4 regions of the Bacillus arachidis genome follow, and region 4 is predicted to be linked to each of the others. Evidence: predicted binding sites of a transcription regulator. Region 4 holds the regulator's gene; each other region holds the start of a gene.
The links. Region 4 encodes Rex, which represses fermentation and respiration genes when NADH is low (regulators of the CRP and FNR family bind a similar motif). Its sites were predicted from a motif close to TTGTGAAATATTTCACAA; they were not measured.
Positions count from the first base shown of each region.

Region 1: a site for Rex is predicted at 2,867-2,884, ahead of QRY57_RS09615 (cytochrome c oxidase subunit 2A). Genes of this name have one in related genera too.
Region 2: a site for Rex is predicted at 2,028-2,045, ahead of QRY57_RS04880 (lactate permease LctP family transporter). Genes of this name have one in related genera too.
Region 3: a site for Rex is predicted at 2,930-2,947, ahead of QRY57_RS08315 (formate/nitrite transporter family protein). Genes of this name have one in related genera too.

Region 1 is NZ_CP127376.1:1,585,011-1,589,391, reverse strand. Features, by position in the region: gene QRY57_RS09630 (DUF418 domain-containing protein) at 1-483, shown strand, start outside; gene pbuX (xanthine permease PbuX) at 500-1,822, opposite strand; gene QRY57_RS09620 (xanthine phosphoribosyltransferase) at 1,825-2,418, opposite strand; purine riboswitch at 2,525-2,626, opposite strand; gene QRY57_RS09615 (cytochrome c oxidase subunit 2A) at 3,083-3,229, shown strand; gene QRY57_RS09610 (cytochrome c oxidase subunit II) at 3,260-3,733, shown strand; gene QRY57_RS09605 (b(o/a)3-type cytochrome-c oxidase subunit 1) at 3,730-4,381, shown strand, end outside.
Region 2 is NZ_CP127376.1:632,561-636,941, reverse strand. Features, by position in the region: gene QRY57_RS04900 (peptide MFS transporter) at 1-740, shown strand, start outside; gene QRY57_RS04895 (acid-soluble spore protein H) at 770-949, opposite strand; gene QRY57_RS04890 (ArsR/SmtB family transcription factor) at 1,066-1,353, opposite strand; gene QRY57_RS04885 (hypothetical protein) at 1,519-1,686, opposite strand; gene QRY57_RS04880 (lactate permease LctP family transporter) at 2,093-3,721, shown strand; gene aspA (aspartate ammonia-lyase) at 3,835-4,381, opposite strand, start outside.
Region 3 is NZ_CP127376.1:1,345,253-1,349,633, forward strand. Features, by position in the region: gene QRY57_RS08295 (LutB/LldF family L-lactate oxidation iron-sulfur protein) at 1-49, shown strand, start outside; gene QRY57_RS08300 (LutC/YkgG family protein) at 49-759, shown strand; gene QRY57_RS08305 (prepilin peptidase) at 874-1,596, shown strand; gene QRY57_RS08310 (cyclic-phosphate processing receiver domain-containing protein) at 1,650-1,961, shown strand; gene QRY57_RS08315 (formate/nitrite transporter family protein) at 1,994-2,845, opposite strand; gene QRY57_RS08320 (TerC family protein) at 3,138-3,935, opposite strand; yybP-ykoY riboswitch at 4,018-4,191, opposite strand; gene QRY57_RS08325 (TrkH family potassium uptake protein) at 4,230-4,381, opposite strand, start outside.
Region 4 is NZ_CP127376.1:256,565-260,945, forward strand. Features, by position in the region: gene QRY57_RS03130 (ABC-F family ATP-binding cassette domain-containing protein) at 1-1,542, opposite strand, end outside; gene QRY57_RS03135 (redox-sensing transcriptional repressor Rex) at 1,727-2,356, shown strand; gene QRY57_RS03140 (YdiK family protein) at 2,382-2,576, opposite strand; gene QRY57_RS03145 (CPBP family intramembrane glutamic endopeptidase) at 2,579-3,322, opposite strand; gene groES (co-chaperone GroES) at 3,736-4,020, shown strand; gene groL (chaperonin GroEL) at 4,058-4,381, shown strand, end outside.

The DNA of each region.
Region 1 (4,381 bases), 1.3 Mb from region 4:
TTAGATTCAAAGCTAAAAAAATGGCAAATGATTATGTTTATCTTAACACTTCCAATGTGGTTCTTTATGATCCGTTACTTTGTAACAAAACAACCTTATGAACCAATCTACATGAGTGGTTTTACGATGTTTAGTGGTAAAACTTTATTTATATTCTACATTTTCACACTGATGCGTTTATTACAGAAGGAAAGATGGCAAAAGTTATTACGACCATTTCAATTTGTAGGACGTATGGCTCTAACGAATTACATTTCGCATACAATTATCACACTCGTTGTATTTGGTCTAGTTTTCAAAAATTCCTTACCGGTTCCATTATGGATAGGTCCACTGTTTTGTATCGGTTTTTATACAATACAAATCTTTATTAGTCGCTGGTGGCTCTCTCATTATCAGTACGGTCCACTTGAATATATTTGGCGCCTAGGTACGTATGGGAAATTGATGCCACTAAAAAAGAAAAGCAAGGTTTCTCAATGAGAACCTTGCTTTTTACTTATGCCTCTCTTACAGCACTTTGCATGGGAACTTGCTCTTCTTTTGTTTTCGCTTTGCGCTGCGGAACCATATTAAATACAATATTTAAAAGTACAGCTGACGCACTTCCAAGTACAATTCCGTTATCTGTTAAAATACGAACGCTTTCTGGAAGCTGAGAGAATAACGTTGGAACGACTGTTACCCCAAGTCCAATACCAACAGAGCATGCTACAATTAATAAATTTTCTTGTTTTGCAAAATCTACACTGCTTAGCATTTTAATACCGTATGCCATAACCATACCAAACATCGCTAGCATAGCACCACCAAGCACTGGCTTCGGAATAATTGTTGTAATCGCTGCAATCTTAGGAATAAAACCAAGAACGATTAGCATACCACCGCATGTATAAATGATAACGCGATTACGTACCCCTGTTAATTGGACAAGACCTACGTTTTGAGAATAAGTCGTATATGGAAATGCATTAAAAATACCACCTAGGACCATCGCTAACCCTTCAGCACGGTAACCTTTAGTTAAATCTTTTTCACCGATCTTTTTATTACAAATATCCGATAAGGCAAAATACACACCAGTTGCTTCCACAATCCCAACGCAAGCAACAAGAATCATCGTAATAACCGGCGTTAATTCAAATGTTGGTGTGCCAAAGTAAAACGGCTGAATACCGTGAAACCAGTCTGCTTCGCCAACAGCTTGGAAGCCCACCTTTCCCATAAATGCTGCAATAATTGTACCAAATAAAAGCCCTAATAATATCGAAATAGAACGGATAAAACCATCAAAAAAGCGGTACATGAGTATAATAAATAGTAATACACCAAATGCTAATGCTAAATTTTCAAGACTACCAAAATCTTTACTTCCAACTCCCCCGGCCATGTCATTAATAGCTGCTGGAACTAATGTAACTCCAATCACTGTAACGACAGAACCCGTTACAACAGGCGGGAACAGTTTCACAAGCTTTCCAAATAGCTTTGCAAAAACAACAACAAATAATCCCGCTGCAATAATTGCTCCATATATAGAAGAAACTCCGTATTGTTTACCGATAGCGATCATCGGTCCCACCGCTGTAAATGTACAACCGAGTACAACAGGAAGGCCAATTCCAAAAAAACGATTCGATAAAGCTTGTAAAATCGTTGCGACACCACACATTAATAAATCGATGGATACTAAGTATGTTAATTCTTGTTGATTTAAGCCAAGTCCCCCGCCGACAATAAGCGGAACAATTATTGCTCCTGCATACATCGCAAGCATATGCTGAATGCCAAGGGATGCGATTTTAAATGGGTGTTGCTTCATGACTATTTCACCTCCGCAGTCTCATGCTGAACAAATGTAACAGTACCGTTATCAAGTGATGCAATTTCTGCAAGTGATTCTACACGAACACCGCTCTCACGTAGTTTCTTTCCTCCATCTTGAAATGCTTTTTCAATTACAATTCCAATTCCAGCAATACTTGCACCAGCCTGTTCAATTAAACTCATTAAGCCTAAGGCTGCCTGACCGTTTGCTAAAAAGTCATCAATGATTAATACACGATCACTTTCATTGATATGATTTCTAGATAATGAAATCTCATTCGTTTCTTGTTTTGTAAATGAGTATACTTTCGCAACATACATATTATCTTGTAACGTTAACGATTTACGCTTTCTTGCAAAGATTAATTTTACACCAAGCTCTAAAGCTGCCATAACTGCCGGCGCAATTCCTGAAGATTCAATCGTCACGATTTTTGTAATGTTCTCTTCTTTAAAACGCTGCGCAAACTCTTTTCCAATTTCTTGCATAAGTACTGGATCAATTTGATGATTTAAAAATGCATCTACTTTTAATACATCACCAGATAAAACCGTTCCTTCATTTAAAATCTTTTCTTGTAATACTTTCATGTTTGTTCCCCCTCTTATGCAATAAAAAAACTCTAAAAGCCGCTACCACCCGTTACAAGTGAGAGACGCGCTTTTAGAGCTTCGCAAAAAAGAATGCTATACCAGCAATATATTCGTCCTCACTCATAGTCGAAGTATTTACGGTACTTCGGTAGAAACTTGCAGGCCATATCCCCGCGATTATATGAGTGTAGCTAACCTATTTATTTTATAGAAGGATTATAACGCACTTTTTTTATTTTGAAAAGCATTTCCAGGAAAAAACACGTACAAATTTGATAGAAATATCTTTTTCGTTCGAGTTTTGAAACCTCTTACATCTTGTATTTTTCTACTATGGGCTCATAAAATAACTAGCCCATCTTATGTAATTGCTATTATTCCCCCTCTATCCATACACTTTATACTCCCCTTGATATAAATTTTCCAAGTTCAATCCTACACCCCCTTCTCAACCATTTCAAAAGAGCCTTCATTTCACATTTTTTTCACAAATTAATATCCCAAAATATATAAGAATTCGCGGCTTTATAAGTTCTCATCATAGACATAGTTTTTATTGTATTAATGAACACTTTTTGAAAGCATATTCGGACGTGATGAAATTGTCTAAATTTTTTGTATTATGAAATTGTAAGATTTCATTTATCCAAGGAGGGGTATCATGGGTGAGCATAAACTGCATCAGCAACAATCCGAAAGTAATGAAAAAAATTCATTAAAAGGTACATTAATCTCTGTTTTTTTTGTTGGATTTTTCATTATTTTCACTTGGTTTAGCGTCTATCAAATTTTTGTCAATCGTTTATAACACATTGTTTTTTAAAGGAGAGATGGGGATATGCACTTACATAAATACGAAAAAATTTGGCTCATTTTCGGTGTCGGCTCACTGTTCGTATTTTTGGCTATTTTAGGAATTAGTGCTTTTTATATGGGAAACAAACCACCGAGTTGTTTAACTACAATTGACCCAGAAAAAGTTCATGCAACCGCACCATTTGATCAACCCGGTGTGAAACAAGTTGGAAAAAATCATTATCAAGTTACGATTGTCTCACAAGCTTTTTCTTTTACACCTAATACAATTAAAGTACCAAAAGGTGCAAAAGTAGATTTTGTTGTTGCGACAAAAGATGTTGTACATGGGTTTGAAATCGCAGGTACAAACGTCAATATGATGATTGAGCCTGGTTATGTAAGCACAGCTTCACAAGTATTTCAAAAAGCTGGAGAGTATTTAATTGTTTGTAATGAGTATTGTGGTACTGGCCATCATATGATGAGCGCAAAAGTGGAGGTGACAGAAAAATGATTGCACTGCAAGATAAAATAAGTAAACGAGATGCAAAATTAGCTATGGCTCATATACATGTAGCATTTATTGCTCTTTTTCTAGGTGGATTATGTGGCTTACTGCAAGTTCTCGTTCGTTCAGGTAAATTCAATTTACCTGCTGGGATTGGCTACTATCAAATATTAACAACACATGGCGTTTTACTCGGACTTGTATTAACAACGTTCTTCATTATTGGCTTCTTATTTGCTTGTATGAGTAAAACAACGGGTGTCCTATCAAAAGGTGTTCGAAAAACAGGCTGGATTGGTTTTTGGCTTATGACAATAGGGACAACAATCACCGCTATTTTTATTCTACTCAATAAAGCTACTGTACTCTATACATTTTATGCTCCATTAAAAGCACACCCTGGATTTTATATCGGACTTACCCTAGTTATTGTTGGAAGTTGGTTCAGCGGCTTTGCAATGTTTGCTCAGTATCGTACATGGAAAAAACACAACAAAGGAAAGATAGGTCCTCTGTTAAGCTTTATGGCTGTTGTGACAATGGCGCTATGGCTTGTTGCAACTCTTGGCGTTGCAGCTGCAGCACTTATTCAATTTATTCCATGGAGCTTAGGTTTGGTTGATAAAATCGATGTTTTGGTCAGCCGAACACTAT
Region 2 (4,381 bases), 380 kb from region 4:
GTTACCTTGGTAAAGCAGGAACAACAGTTGTAGGTAAAAAATCAAAAGATACAAACGCAAAAGTTATTGAGAAAAAACCTTTAACAAAACAAGAAAAGAATCGTACTTGGGCAATCATCATTTTAACTTGCTTCGTTGTTTTCTTCTGGGCAGGTTTTGAACAAGCCGGTAGTTCTTTAACACTGTATACAAACACTTTTGTTGATCGCACAATTTTCGGATGGGAAGTTCCAACATCTTGGTTCCAATCTGTTAACCCAGCATTTATCGTTTTATTAGCACCATTTGTTTCTATGTTATGGATAAAGCTTTCTAAAACAAAACGTGGTGACTTAAAAGTTCCAACAAAAATGGCACTTGGTATGATTTTATTAGGTATCGGTTACCTTGTTTTAACATTAGCTGTTCTGAAAACTGGTAGCGACGAAGCACACATTGCTACTAAAGCAAATTTATTATTCATCGTTTTCACATACCTGTTCCATACAATTGGTGAATTATTCTTATCACCAATCGGTCTATCAATGGTAAGTGCAATTGCACCTATAAAGTTAGCTTCTTTATTAATGGGTGTGTGGATGGCTGGTACCGGATGCGCAAACTGGCTAGCTGGTAAATTAGCTTCCTTCACACAATCTTTAGGATACTTAGAAGTATTCGCAAGTATCGGTATTATCGTAATCGTACTAGGCTTAGTACTTCTTATGTTCTCTAAAAAAATTGCACATATGATGGAATAAAAAAAGCGGAGAGAATTCTCCGCCTTTTTTTATTCCTCTTCTAATGCTGTCACATCTACTTGTACCGTCTCATGCGGTGTCTTCACATCATGTACATTTGCGATTCCACGTCCCTCATCACAACTTTCAATCCAAACCGGTACACCATGGTAAGTTACATCAATTCTACTTGAAGATGACAAAATTTGTTTTACACGCTTTACATCCATTCAGTATCTCTCCTTCCATTTATAACACTCTTTTTATCTTTTCATATTTCTTTGAACTATATTCCATAAGAAAAAGACGTATATTTCTATACGCCTTTTTCCATAATATTAAAATTTTACAAAAATAATGTCTTTACAACTTCACTTACTTTCTCATTATGCACTTGATAATATACTTCTAAGCCACGTCTTTCAAAACGAACAACTTTATTCTGTTTTAATTTCGTTAAATGTTGTGAAACAGTAGATTGCGGAATTTCTAAAACTTCCTGCAATTGTGTTACGTTACAAGTACCGCGTTCCATAAGCTCCATTACAAGGCGGAGTCGAAGCGGGTGAGCTAACGCTCGTAGCATTTGTACATCCTCTTCTGAAATACGACAATCAAATTGATTTTGATTCATAAAGTTCCCCTCATTTTTTCATTTTTATTTTCTCTTTATTTATTTTTATATATTTGTTTTTATATTTCCTGTTACGACACAACTTTATCAACCCAAAATAAAAAAATTATTTCCTCCTTTTATCAACATACCATTAAGAGCAATAACCCCTGCTGATTTTGAATATTATACTACACGCTTTAGTGAAAAAGCAAAAAATACAGATAGGAATACTTTGCTTCTAAAAGCTGTTTTATCAACCTTTTTGTTATATTCCTTCCTTAAAATAATCATTGTAATGGTATTGTAAAATACTTTTCTCAAATGATACATCCTTGCAATCTTTTTAGTCATTTATCTCTCCCTTTGCTACCATAAAAAAGTAAAGTTTTGATAAGGAAAAGAATGCAAAATGAAAAAGTGGTTCATAATAAATTTAATTCGTATTGTACTTAGGTTATACAACCCCAGACTGTTCTATTAAATATAAAGATGTGACATATCAAATTCTAAGCATTCCTCCTTCATTCTTGATAAACCGGAAATCGTGTACTTTCGTACACACGATTTCTCTTTTTGTCTAGTTTATGAACAAAATGTAGCGGAATTTTTACAGTTAATACTATTATGGAATAAATATACTTTTTCACGTTGACAATAGTGTTGAACAAGAATATACTTAGCATGTAAGTTGATTGTGAATCATTTCACAAATTAATGTGAATACCTTCACATATTATAGATAGGAGTTGTCATTATTATGAGTACTTGGACACAAATTTATGACCCGTTAAACAACATTTGGTTATCAGCAATCGTTGCTGCTCTTCCAATCTTATTCTTCGTCCTTTGTTTAACAGTATTTAAGATCAAAGGATATTTATCAGGACTTTATAGTGTGATTTTAGCAATTATTCTTTCTATTTTTGTTTTCAAAATGCCAGCAACTATGGCAGTATCATCAGCTGCATTTGGTGTAGCAGCTGGATTTTATCCAATTTGTACAATTGTTATTGCAGCAATCTTCCTTTACAAATTAACTGTAAAAACTGAGCAATTTAATGTTATTCGTGACAGCATTTCCAGTATTACAAACGATCGTCGTCTTCAAGTGTTATTAATTGCTTATTCTTTCGGTGCCTTCTTAGAAGGTGCAGCTGGCTTTGGTGTACCGGTTGCAATTACAGCAGCATTACTTGTAGGTATGGGCTTTAATCCATTAAAAGCAGCAGGTATTTGTTTAGTTGCAAATATTGCTGGTGGAGCAATGGGAGCAATGGGTATTCCAGTTACAGTCCCTGCTCAATTAACTCAAATAGACCCATTAATTGTTGGGCGTCAAACTGTAACATTATTACCTTTCATTAGCTTTGTACTACCATTTTTACTTGTTGCAATGGTAGACGGTTTTAAGGGAATTAAAGAAACTTGGCAAGGTATCCTTGTAAGTGGTGGTTCCTTTGCCATTACACAATTCCTTGTAACATACTTCCTTGGTGCAGAACTAACTGATATCTTTGCTGCTGTTGTCAGCATGGTTTCATTAGCTTTATTCTTACGTGTATGGCAGCCAAAATCTTCAGCTCAATCTCAAGCTGAAGCTGGGCAGGCGGAAAAACATAGTTACACAATGAAACAAATTTTATATGCTTGGTCACCATTTGCTTTCTTAACTGCATTCGTAACAATTTTCAATTTAAAAGCAATTAAAGGTTTATTCGCTCCAGATGGTGCATTAGGAAGCTTAGTATGGAACATCCAAATTCCTGGCTTACACAATCACGTTATTAAAACAACACCAATTGTAAGTGCAGATACACCATTTGCAGCAATCTTCAAACTAGATGTATTTTCATCTACAACTACTGCAATTGTATTGGCAATCATCGTATCTTTACTTGTATATCGTGCAAAAGGGCAATTGGTTAAAGAATTAACTATTGAAACATTAAAAGAACTGAAGGCTCCGATTTATACAATTTGTAGTGTAATTGCATTAGCATATGTAACAAACTATTCTGGTATGTCTTCTACTCTTGGACTAGCTTTATCATCTACAGGCGATGCCTTCCCAATCTTATCTCCAATCTTAGGTTGGATCGGCGTATTCTTAACTGGTTCAGTAGTATCAAGTGGTTCTTTATTCGCACCGCTTCAAGCAGTAACTGCAGCACAATTAGATATCGTACCATCTACACTCGTTGCACTAAATGTAGTCGGCGGTACAATGGCAAAAATGGTTTCACCACAATCTGTAGCAGTTGCTTGTGCAGCAGTTGGACTAGTTGGTAAAGAATCTGCTCTATTTAAAACAGCGATGAAATATAGTTTAATTTTCTTACTTGTAATTAGCTTACTTCAACTTAACTCTATATTTAATATCTTTTAAAAGATGAAAACGATCCCTATATAGGGATCGTTTTTTATTTCCTTCTTTTTCACATCACGAACACGGGTGAGAATACCTTATACTTTTGTATAAAAAATCCCGATACACACGTATCAGGATTTTTTATTTTTTAATAACGATGCCCCAGCTATCTCTGGATGCGTCATTTCATATGGATCCAAAATAATATCGAGCTCTTCTTCTGTTAACACACCATGTTCTAAGCAAAGCTCACGAACAGATTTCCCTGTTTCAATTGCCCCCCGAGCAATACGAGACGCCGTCTCATACCCAATATGAGGATTCACCGCTGTAATAATTCCAACGCTTTTCTCAACATATTGTTTTAACAATTTTTCATTTGCAGTAATACCTTTAATACAATATTCACGGAATACGCGGAATGCATTATTCATAATACTAATAGATTGAATTAAATTAAATACTAACACCGGCTCCATTACATTTAATTCTAATTGTCCTGCCTCTGATGCTAAACATATTGTATGATCGTTTCCAATAACTTGGAAGGCTACTTGATTAATCACTTCTGCCATAACTGGATTCACTTTTCCTGGCATAATAGATGATCCTGGTTGACGAGCTGGTAATTGAATTTCAGCTAACCCGACACGTGGACCAGATGCCATAATACGCAAG
Region 3 (4,381 bases), 1.1 Mb from region 4:
AAGATTCCGAGATTGGTATAAAGATCACAAGAAAGGCGGGAACGACTGATGGCAGGGACAATTCAAAACCGTGATTCTTTTTTAGAGAACATTGCAAAAGAACTTGGACGTGCGCGTAAAACAGAAGGCGTACAGCGTCCAGTGTGGAAAAATAATGTGAACGTAGAAACGTTGAAAGATTATTCAGAGGAAGAATTGCTAGAAGTATTCAAAAAACAATGTACAAACATTCATACGACTGTAATTGAAACAACAAAAGATGAACTAAGTACAGCGATTCAAAAGATAATTGTGGAAAACGGCGGTGGACCTATTTTATTATCGCAGGACGAACGTTTTGCTACGTACGGTTTGAACTCTTTATTTTCTACGGAGCTCCCAAATCAACATATGGAAGTAAACATTTGGGATCCGGAGAAAAAAGAGGAAAATATTCGTTTGGCTGAAAAAGCAAATATCGGTATTGCCTTTAGTGATTACACATTGGCGGAATCTGGTACAATTGTTGTGCAAAGTCATAAAGGTCAAGGTCGTTCTTTACATTTCTTACCTACGGTTTATTTTGCGATTATCCCACGTGAAACAATCGTACCACGTATTACACAAGTAGTTCAGGATATGAACACGCGTGTAGAGAATGGGGAAGCAGTAGCTTCTTGTATCAACTTCATTACAGGTCCAAGTAACTCAGCTGATATTGAAATGAATCTTGTTGTAGGTGTACACGGACCATTAAAAGCATATTATTTTGTAGTGTAAAATGGAGGAAAGCAGGCTAAGAAATGGCCTGCTTTTTTATTGGAACAAAGATAATGTGAAATGGAAGTATCGTACTCTTTCTGTTATATTTTTTGGGGGAAAGGGGAGGCTGATATGACATTTTATTTATATGCTTTTTTAATTGGAACGGTGCTCGGTTCTTTTTATACGGTTGTAGCAGTGCGTATTCCTATTGGACAATCGATTATTGCTCCTCGTTCTTATTGTCACTATTGTCACCATACGCTAGGGGCGAAAGAACTTATTCCAATTATTTCATTTTGTTTGCAAAGAGGTTGCTGCTTTCATTGTAAAATGAAAATACCCTTTACGTATACATTGTTTGAGGGGATAACAGGGGTAGCATTTCTTTTTTCTGCGTGCGTAATTGGAATGGATGAAGAACTAATTCTTATATGGACGTTACTTTCTTTACTTATTATTATTACGATGACAGATTTATTCTATATGTTGATTCCAGATGTGGTTTTAGTCTGTTTTACGTGTTTATTTTTAATAGAGCATATTTTTATTTCGCTCGTTCCTTGGTGGGATAGCTTAATAGGCGGAGGAACGATATTTATTGTATTATATTTCGTTCAAATCATATTTCCGAATGGACTTGGAGGAGGCGATGTGAAATTACTTTCGCTACTTGGATTTATAATAGGGGCGAAGGCAATTTGTATTACGCTTTGTTTTGCTTCTATTTTAAGCCTTTGCTTTTTTGGAATGGGTATCTTGCTAAAGCGTATAACACCAAGACAGCCATTGCCATTTGGACCGTTTATTGCACTTGGAACAGTATGTTATTTGGCTATGATATATTGGAGATAAAGTGAAAACGTAATCAGCGGGGTATAAATAGCGGGTGAAAGGAGAAGGAGAAAATGAACGTGTATATGGATGATCAAAGACCTAGTCCTTTCGGGTATGTTTTAGTAACAACGGTAGAAGCTGCTTTGAAAATTGTTAGAGAATATGATGTGAGCCTTTTATCTCTCGACTACAATATGGGATGGCGTCAGAAAAATGGTTTGGATTTTTTAGAAGTTTTTTGCATGGAAGGTCTTCATGTAAAGGAAATTCATTTACATACAAATGATTCAATTGGTATGCAGTACATGTTAGAGCGGATAAATAAAGGAAAAGAAGCGGGAGATATTTCTTCAAGTATACAAGTGAAATGTACTGGAAGTTAAAAAGTTCCAAGGAAACCCGAGGAACTTTTTTCTTAATGTTTCATATGTGCTTGTAAAGGAAGGATCTCTTCTTGTTGAACTGTTTCTAGGTTGTCTTCTACTATGTTAGGTTCTGGATTTTTTTGAGTTAAATAATGATATACCATACCAACGAATACAGATCCACCAACAATGTTACCGATTGTAACTGGAATTAAGTTATGGATAGCACCAGCGAAAGAAATTGTATCTGGATGTGGTGATACTAAAGATAATGCGAATAATGATAAGTTTGCGATGCTATGTTCATAACCAGATAAGAAGAAAGTAAAGACAAGAAACATTATCATAAGTATTTTTGCTGTATCCCCTTTTACTTGAGAAGGAAGAAAACATGCAAGGCACACAAGCCAGTTACATAAAATCGCTTTGAAAAATAATTGCATTGTAGGTGTTCCCATTTTTCCTGCAACGACTGTACTCATCAAATGTCCATGATCGATTGATTGGAAAATACCAGTTGCATAAAATAACAATGCAAAAAATACTGCACCTACTAAGTTACCTGCATAACAAGCAACCCAATTACGAAGTGTATCGCGAATTGTTGTTTTTTTTCGTAGAGTTGAGACTGTAAAATACATTGTATTTCCTGTGAATAATTCAGCTCCACCATATATAATTAATATAAGTGCAATTCCAAAAAACATAGAAGATGTTAAATATGTTGCGGGTGAATGTACAACATTGAAGAAATTTCCTAATTTAAAACATAGTACAATAATAAAACCAATATAGACGCCAGCTAGTGCAGCACGAATGAAATATTGCATAGGATTTACATCCAACATTTGTTTCTTTTTCTGCGCAAGTTGTACAACGTAAGCTAATCCTTGTTCTAGCATAAGTAATACGCTCCTTTAGTGCATTGTCTGTAAGTACTCTTCATATGAATAAGGTACACGTATTTACGCTTAGTTTCAATAAGTTTGTTCAATGTTTCACAAAAAGGACATACCTTCCAAATGAAAGCGCTAACAAATTATAGTATAATATCATATGTTTGTAAAAATAGAGGGGGAATGGAAAATTTTTATCATTGGAGTTTTACTTTTCAAAGATGGCCGATGGATTAGTTGTCCTCCATCTATTTTTTGGGAGTCTATTTCGTGTGAGATAAATGAAAAAGCGCTGTTGTTACAGCGCTTTTTCATCCAAATTCTTTTGTGTAGTTTGGACACTCGTATCTTTTGAGAAAAACCAACCGCCAGCTGCGATTCCGATTAATACAACCCAGAAACCTAATTTCCATGGGGTAGACTCTGGAAAACTATGTGGAATAACACCTAAAGCAGGGTGAGCTAATGTATAAACAGCTAATTTAACACCAACCCAACCAACGATTAAGAAAGCTGCAGTTTCTAAGCCAGGTTTGCGTTTTAATAATTGTACGAAAGCTGATGCTGCAAATCGCATAATGATTAAACCAATGAGCCCACCTGTAAAAATAACAAGGAATTGTCCTGTATCAAGGCTACCAATTGTACCAAGACCTGTTTTTGGTAAAGTCACCGCTAACGCAACAGCGGCTAAAATAGAGTCAACTGCAAATGCAATGTCAGCCACTTCAACTTTAAATACCGTCCACCAAAAGTTTTCTTGTTTTTTCTTTGTTTCTTTTTCTTGTGTTTCTTCATGTGTATTCTTTTTGACATACGTTTTAAATAAATGGTTACCAGCGATAAACATTAAGTAAATCGCACCGATTGCTTGTACTTGCCATACGTCGACTAAGAAAGAAATCATAAACAATGATCCAAAACGGAACACGAAAGCTCCTGCTAATCCGTAAAATAATGCTTTTTTTCGTTTTTCTTCTGGTAAATGTTTTACCATGATGGCAAGAACTAGTGCATTATCAGCAGCTAAAATTCCTTCTAGTACAATTAAAATAAGCAATACCCAACCATACTCCAATAATAATGATACATCCATGTACATTCTCCTCTCATTTGTATAAATCCTAAACAAGTGAAGAAATTCCCCATTGTTTAGTTTCCCCATACTCCCACCTATCAACGGTAGAAGAATCTGGAAAAAATGCAAAAAAGACCTCTGCCGCTAATAGGCAAAGGTCTTGCTAGACATATGTAATGAAAATGCCAACAAAGCCGGAAGAACTAAGTTCTACGTAATGACGACTTTGTTTCCAAGAATAAGTTCTTGGACGCTACTCCCCTTTGGAGATATGCTATTATATTTTTATTATATGGATGATGTAAATGTTTGTCAACCTGTTAAAATGTCTTCGTTTGGATATTTTATCTTTTTTTGGTTTTTACGTGCAAAAGAAAATGCTAATGTTAAAGGGCCCATTTTCCCAAAAAACATCATAAAAATTATAGTTAGTTTCCCTATTATTGTAAGTTTTGAGGTGAGCC
Region 4 (4,381 bases):
AACTGTAGTTGTGACACGGTTAATAAAATAACGATCATGAGAAACGAATAAAAGAGTTCCTGGATAATCAATCAAGGCATTTTCTAAAATCTCTTTACTATTTAAATCAAGATGATTTGTTGGCTCATCGAGAATCAGTAAATTAGATTTTTGCATCATCAATTTTGCTAGAGCTAATCGAGCTTTTTGGCCACCACTTAAGGAAGATACAGGTTTTAATACATCGTCCCCTGTGAATAAAAAGTTACCGAGTATAGTGCGAATTTCTTTTTCTGGTTCTAACGGATAATCGTCCCATAGTTCGTTTAAAACACGCTTAGATGATGTTAAGTTTGCCTGTTCTTGATCATAATATCCAATAGATACATTTGAACCGAAAGAAATTTCACCGCTTAACGCCTTCAATTTATTCACAATCGATTTTAATAATGTAGATTTTCCGATACCGTTTGGACCGACTAGTGCGACACTATCCCCTCGGGTCAAACGCATATTTACATGCCCAATAATCGGTTCTTCGTCATATCCAATTGAAACATCTTTTACTTGTAATACGTCGTTTCCGCTTTGCTTTTCGATATCAAAGTGGAAGGATGCAGACTTAGAGTCACTTAATGGCCTGGTTAGTAATTCCATTCGATCTAATTGTTTCTGACGACTTTGTGCACGTTTTGTTGTAGATGCACGAGCAATGTTTTTTTGGACAAAGTCTTCTAGCTTAGCAATTTCCTCTTGTTGTTTTTCGTAACGCTTCATTTCCTGTTCATATAGTGCGGCTTTTAAGTCTAAATATTTACTGTAGTTACCAACATATCGTCTGCTTTCCTTATTAGAAATTTCATATACTTGTGTGACAAGCTTGTCTAAAAAGTAGCGATCATGAGAAACGATTAAAATAGCTCCAGGGTAGCCTTGTAAATATTGTTCAAGCCATGTTAATGTATCGATATCTAAATGGTTTGTCGGTTCGTCCAAGATGAGTAAATCTGGTTTGGTTAATAGTAGTTTCCCAAGAGCAAGTCTTGTTTTTTGGCCACCACTTAACGTAGAAATCGTTGTTTGATGTGTTTCAACTGGAAAACCGAGTCCACTCAAAATGGAGCGAATATCAGCTTCATATTGATAACCGCCCTGATCTTTGTAGTCTAACTGCAATTGATCATAATCAGCGAGTAATCTTTCGTACGAAGTAGCATTTGAAAAGTTCTCTTCTTTACCCATTTCCTGTTCTAACCTTCGAAGTTTTGTCTCCATTTGCTGTAGATGTGTAAAGACAGTGAGCATTTCATCCCAAATTGTTAAGGAAGTTTCAAGACCGGTATTTTGAGCCAAATAACCAATTGAAACATCTTTTGGTTTTATCATTTCACCGCCATCATGAGATAACTCTCCAGCGATTATTTTTAACAATGTAGATTTTCCAGCACCATTTCGACCAACGAGTGCAATACGATCTCTTGTTTGAACCTCCAATTTAATGTTTGCAAGAATTGTTTCAGCACCGTATAATTTTGAAAGCCCATTCACTTGTAATAAAATCAATGTTTTCACCTCAAATAATTTCTTAACTTTGCCATGTTTATATTTCTCAATCATACTAAAAATAGTGTATAGTTTAAAATAAAGAGAGAAGTCTTCTCTCTATTATACAAGGAAAGTCATAAGTGCTAAACTTCTGTATTTGTTTCAATCATATGAACAAAGATAGGAAGAGAGGAGAGGTTACATGGATCAGCAAAAGATTCCACAGGCCACTGCCAAACGATTGCCTCTATACTATCGATTTATCCAAAACTTATCTCTTTCTGGTAAGCAACGTGTTTCATCAGCGGAATTGAGTGAAGCTGTCAAAGTAGACTCAGCAACGATTCGAAGAGACTTTTCATATTTTGGAGCGTTAGGAAAAAAGGGATACGGATATAATGTGAATTATTTACTATCATTTTTCCGTGAAACGCTCGATCAAGATGATATAACACGTGTAGCACTTATTGGAGTAGGTAATTTAGGGACCGCTTTCTTACATTACAATTTCACGAAAAATAATAATACAAAGATTGAAATGGCTTTTGATGTCAATGAAGAGAAAGTTGGAAAAGAAATCGGAGGAATTCCTGTATATCATTTAGATGAATTAGAAGAGCATCTAACAAGTGATATACAAGTGGCAATATTAACAGTACCCGCTACCGTTGCACAAGCTGTAGCAGATCGATTGGCCGAAACAAATATACACGGAATTTTAAATTTTACACCAGCACGATTAAATGTTTCAGAAAATATAAGAATTCATCATATTGATTTAGCTGTAGAATTACAAACACTAGTTTATTTTTTGAAAAATTATCCACAATAAAACGCAGAGGGATTCCCTCTGCGTTTTATTGTGGCTTTTTCTTTGTAAATTTGACTAAGATAAGTCGAAGCGCCAAATTAAAGTCAATTGTTGCCATAGCAGCAAACAGCAGTGTCCCAAAGTTCCAGATTGTATCTGTAACGTTCGTAATTGCGAAACGTGTAAAGACGCACCCAAGAAGGAAATACAGTGCTGCCATGAACAATGGTGAATTTCTCATATTTAAAATCCTCCGATAAATCCTTGCATTTTTTCTGCTTCTTTAATCATTTCCTGTATTTGTTCGTTACTTATCATAACTTGAGCTAATGCAACCATCGTATTCATTGCAACATGTGCCATAATAGGAACGATAATGCGTTTTGTTTTTACATATAAAAAGGCGAATACAAGCCCCATAGCAGTGTATACCAATAGATGTGTAAAATCAAAGTGAATTGCTGCGAATACAAGTGAGCTAATAATAGCAGCGATAAAGAAGTTGAATCTCTTATACAATGTACCAAATAAAATTTTTCTAAAGACAATTTCCTCTAAAATGGGCCCCATTATCGATATAACAATAAGGAACCAAGGAGTAGTTCTTGCAATTTCCATTAAGCGAGCTGTGTTTTCAGAACCAGGTTTAATGCCTAATAAACGCATTTCGATTGTGCCTGCAATTGTTTGAGAAAAGAAAGCTAAAAAGAAACCAATAAAAATCCAACCAATTGTGGCAGGAACACTGGAACGTGTTGTGTCGAAACGGCTTTCGCGAATATCTGTTCGTAATAGCCAAAGGACAACACATAGCGCAATGAAAAAGCTAATAATTGCCCAATGACCAGTCATGATTTGTATTTTTTCATCTCGTGTTAAACCGCTATTATTATAAAATCCGGTTTTTGCAAGAAGCGGTAATCCGATGATACCTGATAATTGCATCAGAATATATGTAACTATAATCCACCAATATTGTTTTTTCAAATTGGTTAACCATCCTTTCTAACTCTAGTTTATGAGATAAGGCAGGATAACATGTAAGTATCCAGCCATGGATACATAATAACGGTCTCTATTATTATTTTTTTGTAAATCTTTCATCGAAAGTGAAATAGGAGACAGGAAAAAGCTGTACCTATAGAGAAAATAACTTATGGCATCTTTCATATTGTAACATACGGTAAGTGGAAAAGCTGATTCATATACAAAAGGCTTTTTTAGAATTATTTCTGTTATTGTTGCATAGAAAAAGTTTATATCACAATTTGCGAAAAAATTATGATTTTTTTACTTGCAAAAGAAAATTAGATTATTTATTATTATAAGTGTGTTAGCACTCGGGGAACTTGAGTGCTAATAAAGAAAATTTACATAGACAAATGAGGAGGTAATTGTTCATGCTAAAGCCATTAGGTGATCGCGTTGTAATTGAGCTTGTTCAAGCAGAAGAAAAAACAGCAAGTGGTATTGTATTACCAGACACTGCAAAAGAAAAACCACAAGAGGGTAAAGTTATTGCAGTAGGTACTGGTCGAGTGCTTGAAAATGGTGAGCGTGTTGCTTTAGAGGTAGCAGCAGGTGATCTTATCATCTTCTCGAAATATGCAGGTACTGAAGTGAAATATGAAGGTACAGACTACTTGATTTTACGTGAAAGTGACATTTTAGCAGTTATCGGTTAATTATATACATTTTAAAAATCCAAGGGGGTCAAATATTATGGCAAAAGATATTAAATTTAGTGAAGAAGCACGTCGTTCGATGCTTCGCGGTGTCGACACTCTTGCAAACGCAGTAAAAGTAACGCTTGGACCAAAAGGTCGTAACGTAGTACTTGAGAAAAAGTTTGGTTCACCACTTATTACAAATGATGGTGTAACAATCGCAAAAGAAATCGAATTAGAAGATGCATTCGAAAACATGGGTGCAAAATTAGTAGCAGAAGTTGCTAGCAAAACAAACGATGTAGCTGGTGACGGAACAACAACTGCAACTGTATTAGCACAAGCTATGATTCGTGAAGGTTTAAAAAACGTAACAGCT